2 regions of the Janibacter sp. YB324 genome follow, and region 1 is predicted to be linked to the other one. Evidence: riboswitches for the same ligand, from Rfam matches in the RefSeq annotation. Region 1 holds a riboswitch; the other holds the start of a gene.
What was found. A riboswitch is a leader RNA that binds a small molecule or an ion and turns the genes downstream of it on or off. The one in region 1 is predicted to bind cyclic di-AMP.

Region 1 (4,397 bases):
CTTCGGGCCGACCCTGCTCTCCGCCGCGGCCACGGGTGCCGTCGTGCCGATCGCGGCGCTGCGCGCCGACGAGCTCGGGGCGAGCATCGGCACGGCCGCCTTCGTCGTCGCCCTCACCGGCGTCGGCCAGCTCGTCGGGGTCCTGCCCGCCGGGGCGCTCGTCGCCCGCATCGGGGAGCGGGCCACGCTCGTGCGCGCCGGGCTGCTCGACATCGTCGCCCTGGCGGTCGCCGGCTGGGCGCCCTCGCTGTGGCTCATGGGCGTGGCGCTCCTGCTGAGCGGGTTGGCGTCCTCGGCCTTCTTCCTCGCCCGGCAGGGCTACATGATCGACGTGCTGCCGCAGCGGCTGCTCGCCCGCGGCATGTCGCTGCTCGGCGGCTCGATGCGCGCGGGGCTGCTCCTCGGGCCGGTCCTGGGCTCGGTGGCGATCGCCCCCTTCGGCCTGCAGGGGGCCTACGGAGTGGCCGTGCTCCTCGCCGTCGGCTCGGTGGTCACCGTGCTCACCGCGCCCGACCTCACCGGCGACCACGAGCGGGCCCGGGCCGGGGAGCCGCACACGGGGGTCCTGCGGGTCGTGCGGCAGCACGCGCGCCTCCTGCTCACCCAGGGCATCGGCGTCACGGTGATCTCCGCGCTGCGGCAGTCGCGGTTGGTGATCCTGCCCCTGTGGGCGGTGCACATCGGGCTCGACGGCGTCGACTCCTCGCAGATCTTCGCCGTCGCCGGCGTCGCCGAGCTGCTCCTCGTCTACCCGGGAGGCTGGGTCATGGACCGCCTCGGCCGGGTGTGGGTCGTCGCGGTGCTGCTGTCGGTGGTCTCGACGTCCTTCCTCGCGCTGCCCCTCGCCGGCACGAAGGGGGAGCTGCTCGCCGTGGCCCTCGTCATGGCCCTGGGCAATGGTCTGGGGTCCGGCATCGTCATGACCCTCGGGGCCGATGCGGCGCCGGACCGCGACCGCGCGCAGTTCCTCGGCGCCTGGCGGCTCATGGGCGAGCTCGGCCACGCCGGCGGCACGCTCGGGCTGAGCGCCGTGACGGCCCTGGTGTCGCTGCCGGTCGCGGCGGTGGTGCTCGGCGCGACCGGGCTCGTCGGGCTGGGCTGGACGAGCCTGTGGGTCTCGCGAGCCGACCGGGAGCGCGGCAAGGCATGATGGAGCCGTGAAGGATCTCATCGACACCACGGAGATGTACCTCCGCACGATCTTCGAGCTCGAGGAGGAGGACATCCCGCCCATGCGGGCCCGCATCGCCGAGCGGCTGGGGCACTCGGGTCCCACCGTTTCGCAGACGATCGCGCGCATGGAGCGTGACGGGCTGGTGAGCCTCGGCGAGGACCGTCGCCTCGTGCTCTCCGACGAGGGCCGGCTCCTCGCCACCCGCGTCATGCGCAAGCACCGCCTCGCCGAGCGACTGCTCGCCGACGTCATCGGCCTCGAGTGGGAGCACATCCACGACGAGGCCTGCCGCTGGGAGCACGTGATGAGCGAGCGCGTCGAGCGCAAGATCCTCGCCATGATCCCCGAGCACCGCGAGTCGCCCTACGGCACCCCGATCCCCGGCCTCGACGAGCTGCTCGCCGGCGGCGACGAGGCCCCGGCCGACGACTACCTCGAGGGGCTCTCCAGCCTCACCGACGTCGTCGACGGCGGCCTGACCGGTCCCTTCCGTGTGCGGCGCATCGGTGAGCCGGCGCAGGAGGACCACGAGGCGCTCGCACTGCTCACCGAGGCCCGGCTGCGCCCGCGCGAGGTCGTGCGCGTCACTCCCGAGGACGACCGCATCATCGTCGCCCGTGACGGCGCGGCCCCCTCCGACGCGGTCTCGCTGCCGCGCGACGTGGCCGTCCACGTCTTCGTGGAGCAGATCGCGCCCTGACCGCGTGCGTACCGTGCCGTGACCTCGGTGTGACATTTTCGTGATCGGCAGGTGCGGTCGGGAGGTCCGCCTCCCCTGGGCGGATCCGTCACGCGGACGACAAGTCCTGCCACCGCACCGACGGTAGTGAGAGCACCGCATGGCAGGAGCGGGGGACCCACTCATGGGGCATCGCGGATGCTCCTCGGGGTGAAGTCCCGGGGCGTGCGGACCGCTGGGTCGGTCCGGTGCCGCGGGACCGGACCGCACCTCTGGCCCGAACCCGACAGCTGACCTCGCAGGCGGGACAGAGGTATACATCGTGTCTCACAACGTCGGGCGCCACCGCGCTCCTGAGCGCTACAACCCCCTGACCGAGATCGGCACCGTCATCAGCCAGACGGGCACCCCGCTGGCCAAGGGCTCCGCCGTCCTTCGCCGCCTCCGGTGGTCTCGTCGCCGCCATCGCCATCCCCGCGCAGGCGAGCACCGCCGCCGACCAGGTCGACGCCACCCCGGTCCGGGCCGCTGCTGCCCCCGCCGCCCCGGCTGCCGCGGCCGTCACCGCGCCGAGCGCCCCGGCCACCTCGACGGCCGCGACCTCCGCCTTCGGCAAGATCGAGGTCGAGCCCGTCGCCAAGCCGACCGGCCCCACCCCCTACCAGCTGCGCATGCGCGCCGAGCGTGAGCAGGCCGCGCAGGAGCGCGAGTCCGAGGCCGCCAGCCGCTCGCAGGAGCGCCAGTCGCCCGCCCCGCAGGCGAGCACCTCGACCCCCGCCGCCGAGACCGCGGCGCCGGCCCCGGCCGCCTCGAGCAATGTCATCGAGATCGCCAAGCAGTACATCGGCACCCCCTACGTCTACGGCGGCTCGACCCCCGCGGGCTTCGACTGCTCCGGCTTCACGCAGTACGTCTTCGCCAAGGCCGGCAAGTCCATCCCGCGCGTGACCACCGCCCAGCAGGCCGCCGCCACCCCGGTGTCCAGCCCGCAGCCCGGCGACCTGGTCTTCTTCGGGTCCCCGTCGTGGCACGTCGGCATCTACGTCGGCGACGGCATGATGATCGACTCGCCGCGCACCGGCTCGTCGGTCTCGATCCGCCCGATCTTCGACGGGGTCTCCGGCTACGGCCGGGTCTGACCGCCGACCCGACAGGGGGCGAAGGGAGCAGCTGCTCCCTTCGCCCCCTGCGTCATGTCGTCAGGACTGCTCGCGCTGCCGGTCCTGCTCCTGCATCCGTCGGTAGGCGGCGCCGAGCTCGTCGTGGTGGAGCAGGCCGTCCTCGACGATGCCGGTGCGGTAGCCGGCGCGGCCGAGGATGTGTGCCGTGACCGGGGCGGTGAGGGCCTGGGCGCCGACGACGATGAGCAGCGTGGCGACCGAGGCCCAGGTGCGCACCGTGAGCGCCAGGCCGAGCAGGATGAGCAGCAGGCCCAGGGTCTGCGGCTTGGTGGCGGCGTGCATGCGGGCGAAGAAGTCGGGCAGGCGCACCAGGCCGATCGCGCCGACGAGCGCCAGCGTGGCACCGAGGAGCAGGCTGATCGCCCCGGCGAGGTCGAGGATCTGCGCCCAGCTCATGAGGCATCGTCCTTGCGGGCCATGAAGCGGGCGACCGAGACCGACCCGACGAATCCGGTGAGGCTGAAGACGACGAGGATCGGCAGCGTCCCGGCGTCACCGGTGCGCACGATCTGGGTCGCCATGATGCCGATGACGATGACGATGACCACGTCGAGGCTCAGAGCACGGTCGAGGGTGGTCGGACCCCGCGCGATGCGCACGAGGACCAGGCCGGCGGCGGCGAAGAGCAGCCCGAGCCCGATCGACAGGATGATGCTCATGCGACCTCCTGCGTGCAGATCGAGATCTCCTCGGGGGTGCCGATGGCCCGCACGACCCGGGTCTCGACGGCCAGGACGTCTCGGCGCAGCTCCTCCACGCCCTCGGGCGTGGTGACGTGGAAGCCGTGGACGTAGAGGACGTTGGCGCCGCGTCTGGCCTCGACGACGATCGACCCGGGCACGAGGGAGACGAGCGCGGAGACGATCGTCATGTAGAACTCCGATTGCGTGCGCATCCGGACCTCGACGATCGAGCCACCTTGGCTGGGGCGGCGGCTCAGGGTGGCGCCGGCGATCTGGACCGCGGCGCTCACGAGGTCGACGAGGAAGCGCCCGATGAGCAGCAGGAGGCGCCACGGGTGGATCCGCCCGAAGTACTGGATCGAGGGCAGCGGGAAGATCTGCGTGACGACCGCGCCGATGATCAGGCCGTTGACGATGTTGCCCAGGGTGATGCGGTCCCAGAGCAGGACCCACACGACGGCCAGGGCGATGATCGCCCGGGGCTGGAAGCCGCCGCGCCGACGGGTCGCCGGGGTCGTGTCGATGGCGGTGTCGCTCACGGCGCCTCCTCGGGCAGGACGGCGCGGACGTAGGCATCGCTGGAGAGCATCTGCCGGGCCGCCGCGTCGGTGTAGGTGAAGAGCGGGCCGGCGAAGAGCGAGAGCCCCAGGCTGAAGGCGACGACCGCGGCGGCCGCGCCC
Region 2 (4,397 bases), 580 kb from region 1:
CAGGGACGAAGGGGGAGCAGGTCGCGGTCGGTGAGCTCGAGGGCTTCGCCGGTGGCGTGGGTGGCGGGCACGGATGACCTCCTGGGACGACTACACGTGTAGAAAGGGCCAGTGTCTCACGCGCCTTCGGCACCCGAGCACGACAAGGCCCCGACCGTAGCGGTCGGGGCCTTGTCGTGCGAGCCGCTCGGGAGCGGCCTGCGCGGGGTCGCTCAGAAGCGGCCGTAGGTCACGTCATCGGTCCAGATGTCGCGCTCCTGCACCGGCGACTCGGAGTTGCCCGCGTCGATGATCTTGCCGTCGCCGGCGTAGATCCCGTTGTGGTACGCGGGGTTGCCGAAGAAGACGATGTCACCGGGCTGTGGGTTGGAGACCGGGGTGGCTGCAGCCTGCTGCTGCTGCGTCGTGCGCGGGATGTCCTTACCCGCCTTGTCGTAGACGTACTGCACGAAGCCGGAGCAGTCGAAGCCCGCGGTGGTCGTGCCGCCGTAGACGTAGGGCGTGCCGGTGAGGCTGCGCGCGGTGTTGACGATCGACGAGTCGGAGGCCGGGGCGCTGGCCGAGGCCTGGGCGGTCTCGGCGGTGCCACCGTCCGCGGACTGGGCACCACCGGTCGAGCTGGAGCCGCCGCCGGTCAGGCCCAGGGCGGAGCCGGTCTCGGGGCCGACGATGCCGTCGGCCGACAGACCGTTCTTGGCCTGCCGGCTCTTCACGGCCTGCTCGGTCAGGGACCCGAAGACGCCGTCGGCACTGACGCCGACCTTGTCCTGGATCTGCTTGACGACGCTGCCGGTGTCGCCGACGCGCACGTGGTCGGAGAGGGAGGTCGAGCCGCTGGGAGCGACGGAGTTGCCGGCGCTCTGCGCGCCGCCGGTCGAGGCGGTCTGCGAGGTGGCCGGGGCCGGAGCCTCGGGGCCGCCCTGGGCTGCCGCGCTCGTGGCGGTCATCGTCGATGCCCCCAGGCCGAGAGCCGTGGCGGCGAGGACGCCGGCGCCCGTGCGCTGTGCCGCAGAGCGGTGGGCGCGGGGGGCGGCGTGACGTGCGGTGTAGAACATGGTCATGCTGTCTCCTCTCGCCTGCGGAGTTAGCTGTCGGGTTGGGATGGAGACCATCCCGCCCTTCGACCGGGCGATGCCCCGCCGTAGGACTTCACCCCGAGGCCGTGTGGCCAGAGGTTGGGTCCTCCGCTCCTACCGGTGCTGCTGGGGTACCCCGTCGAGGTGGTAGGACTCGGCGTCCTCGACGGCGTCCCGGCAGTGGCCGGGACCGCGTTCGACCATAGGTCATATAGTCACGAAATGGTAACGCGGGTGGCGAAACCCGTTGTGCACCAATGACGCAGGGGCAGCAATGACGAAGGGGGCCCCGACCGTGATGGTCGGAGCCCCCTTCGTCGTGGGGTGCTGGGGTCAGCGGACGCGGCCGTAGGTCACGTTGCTCGTCCAGATCTTGCGCTTGGTCGTGTCGACGCGCGCGTTGCCGGCGTCGTACATCATGCCGTTGCCGGCGTAGATGCCCATGTGCCAGGCCGGCGCGCCGAAGAAGACGAGGTCGCCGGGCTGCGGGGAGTAGACGCGGGTGGTGGCGCGACGCTGCTGCTCGGCCGTGCGCGGCAGGCTCTTGCCGTGGCGGGCGAAGACGTACTGGGTGAAGCCCGAGCAGTCCCAACCGGACCGCGAGGTGCCGCCGTAGACGTAGGGCGTGCCGACGAGGCTGGCCGCCGTCGACAGGACCGAGGAGGTGGAGACCGAGGACCGGGTCGTGGTGCGCGAGGACACGGTGGAGGTCGAGCGCAGGCCCATCTTGGTGCCGGTGCGGGGGCCGACGATGCCGTCGGCGACGAGGCCGTTGCGCTTCTGGTAGCGCTTGACCGCGGACTGGGTCATGGGGCCGAAGATGCCGTCGGCGCTCACGCCGACTTTGCGCTGGACCTGCTTGACCAGGCTTCCGCGGTGGCCCCGCTTGACCAGGCCGGAGAAGGTCGTCGCCGAGGTGGCCGACGAGACGGAGGCAGCCGCGGGAGCGCTGACCGCAGAGGGGGCAGCGCTGGCGCCGGGGGCGGTGGCCGCGGCGGTGCCCAGGCTCACGGCGGCGACGGCGACCATGCTGGCGCCGGCGCGGTGGGGGGTCTTGGTGCTCGGGGCGCGGTGGCGCCCGGCGTAGAACATCGACATGGGATCTCCTCCGCCTGCGGAGTTAGCTGTCGGGTTGGGATGGAGATGAGCATCCCGCCCAGCGGTCATGCGACCGCGTGGACTTCACCCCGAGGCACTGGGGCCGAAAAAATGGGTCCCCCGCTCCTGCCGTGGTGTTCAGGGACCACCCGGCTGGCAGGACTCGGCGACCTGGTGGTGACCCCGCAGTGTGGGGTCGAAAAGAAGAATAGGGCATCGGGACACGGTTTGGTCACGGCCCTGTGGAGATCTTTTATCGGTCCCGGCGTGTCTGTGGCGCCGGGCGCTCGCGGCAGGCGCCGGCCCGCCTCAGTCGGTGCCGTGCACCGCCCGGTGCAGCTGCGCCATCTCCTCGTCCATGCGCGCGGCCGTGGCCGCCGCGTCGTTGATCCGCTGGCGCAGGTGGGCGGGCACGTCACCCTCGTACTTGTAGAAGATCTTGTGCTCGGTGCTCGCCCAGAAGTCCATGGCCACGGTGCGGAACTGCACCTCCACCGGCACCTGGACGGGCCCCGACGAGAGGAAGACGGGGATCTCGAGGATGACGTGCAGCGACCGGTAGCCGTTGGGTTTGGGGTTGGCGATGTAGTCCTTGACCAAGCGCACGGAGATGTCCGCCTGCTCGGTGAGGGCGGTCATGAGGCGGTAGACGTCGGCGACGAAGGAGCAGATGACCCGCACGCCGGCGATGTCGGTGATGTGCTCGCGCAGCGCCGGGATCTCCAGCTCCACGCCCTGCCGTGCGGCCTTCTCGAGGATCGACTCGGGGCTCTTGACCCGGGTGGAGATGTGCTCGATCGGGTTGTCGAGGTGCAGCTCGGCGAACTCCTCGCGCAGGATCTCCAGCCGCGTCGCCACCTGCTCCATGCCGAAGCGGTAGCCGAGCATCATCCGGGTGAAGTCCTCCCGGATCTGCGCGAACCGACGCACGGCGTCGTCGGAGAGCTCGGGTAGGCCAGGGGGCTGGGCGGCGCTGGTCACCCGGCCAGCGTAGGCCGGTCCCCTGAGAGCCGGGTGTGCACCGGCGAGGCGGGACGAAGGGGGGAGCGCCCCCCTTCGTGCGCCGGCGCTAGCGTGCTGCCGTGACCTCCGCCCCGCTCCTGCCGATCCGCACCGAGCGTCTCGTGCTGCGGCCGTGGCGCGACGCCGACGTCGACGCGACCCTGGCCTACTACGCCGACCCCGAGGTCGCGCGCCACCTGCTCGAGCCGCCGTGGACCCGCGAGGTCGCCGTCGCCCGCGTCGCCGAGCGGGTCGGCCGCGCCGGCCTGGACACCCCGCGGCAGGCGCTCGCCCTCGTCGTCGAGCACGAGGGTGCGGTCGTCGGCGACGTCGCCCTGTGGGCCACGGACGGGACGGGGGCGAAGGGAGAGGTCGGCTGGGTCTTCCGTCCCGACGTGGCGGGGCGCGGCTTCGCGACGGAGGCGGCTCGTGCGCTCATCGACCACGCCTTCGACCACTACGGCACGCACCGCGTCGTCGCCGAGCTCGACGCACGCAACTCCGCCTCGGCAGCCCTGTGCGAGCGGCTCGGGATGCGGCTCGAGGCGACCCACCTGGAGGACCTCTTCAGCAAGGGGGAGTGGACCGACAGCCTCGTCTACGCCGTCCTGGCGAGCGAGCGGCCCCGCGACCACGGCGACGCGATCGTCGTGAGCGCCGTCGACCTGCGGGACGCCGACGGGCACGTCCTCACGGTGCGCAAGCGGGGCACCGAGTCCTTCATGCACCCGGGCGGCAAGCCCGAGGAGGGCGAGAGCCCGGCACGGTGCGCGCTGCGCGAGGTCGAGGAGGAGCTCGGGCTGGTCCTGGCGCCCGAGGACCTCGAGCTGCTCGCCGTGCACCGCACGACCGCGGCCAACGAAGCCGGCCGCCCGCTCATCGCGAGCGTCTTCCGGCACCCGCACCTGGCGCAGCAGTCGCGGCCGACGATCACGCCGGCCGCCGAGATCGAGGAGGTGCGCTGGACCGACCCGACGCACCCGCTGCCCGACGACGTCGCCCCGCTGCTGCGGTGGCTCGTCGAGCGCGAGGAGGGGGAGTCGTGAAGGTCGTCGATCCGAACGGGCGCACGTGGCGGGTGTCGCGACGCTGGATGCCGTGGCGACGCAAGGCGCGTGCCGGCACCTGGGGAGGCCTGCCCACCGGGTCGAGCCTCGGCGACGACCCGATCAGCATGATCATCGGGTTCTTCCTGCTGCTGCTCCTGATCCCCGTCGTCGT

Region 2: another riboswitch for cyclic di-AMP. It lies ahead of H7A72_RS17025 (NlpC/P60 family protein); the one in region 1 lies ahead of H7A72_RS01985 (C40 family peptidase).

Annotation. Positions count from the first base shown of each region.
Region 1 is NZ_CP060120.1:395,453-399,849, forward strand. Features, by position in the region: gene H7A72_RS01975 (MFS transporter) at 1-1,150, shown strand, start outside; gene H7A72_RS01980 (metal-dependent transcriptional regulator) at 1,158-1,874, shown strand; cyclic di-AMP (ydaO/yuaA leader) riboswitch at 1,998-2,173, shown strand; gene H7A72_RS01985 (C40 family peptidase) at 2,525-2,992, shown strand; gene mnhG (monovalent cation/H(+) antiporter subunit G) at 3,053-3,430, opposite strand; gene H7A72_RS01995 (monovalent cation/H+ antiporter complex subunit F) at 3,427-3,693, opposite strand; gene H7A72_RS02000 (Na+/H+ antiporter subunit E) at 3,690-4,256, opposite strand; gene H7A72_RS02005 (Na+/H+ antiporter subunit D) at 4,253-4,397, opposite strand, start outside.
Region 2 is NZ_CP060120.1:3,189,586-3,193,982, reverse strand. Features, by position in the region: gene H7A72_RS15725 (long-chain fatty acid--CoA ligase) at 1-71, opposite strand, end outside; gene H7A72_RS15720 (C40 family peptidase) at 213-1,061, opposite strand; cyclic di-AMP (ydaO/yuaA leader) riboswitch at 1,058-1,246, opposite strand; gene H7A72_RS17025 (NlpC/P60 family protein) at 1,410-2,174, opposite strand; cyclic di-AMP (ydaO/yuaA leader) riboswitch at 2,171-2,353, opposite strand; gene H7A72_RS15710 (GTP pyrophosphokinase family protein) at 2,484-3,155, opposite strand; gene H7A72_RS17260 (GNAT family N-acetyltransferase) at 3,257-4,222, shown strand; gene H7A72_RS15700 (hypothetical protein) at 4,219-4,397, shown strand, end outside.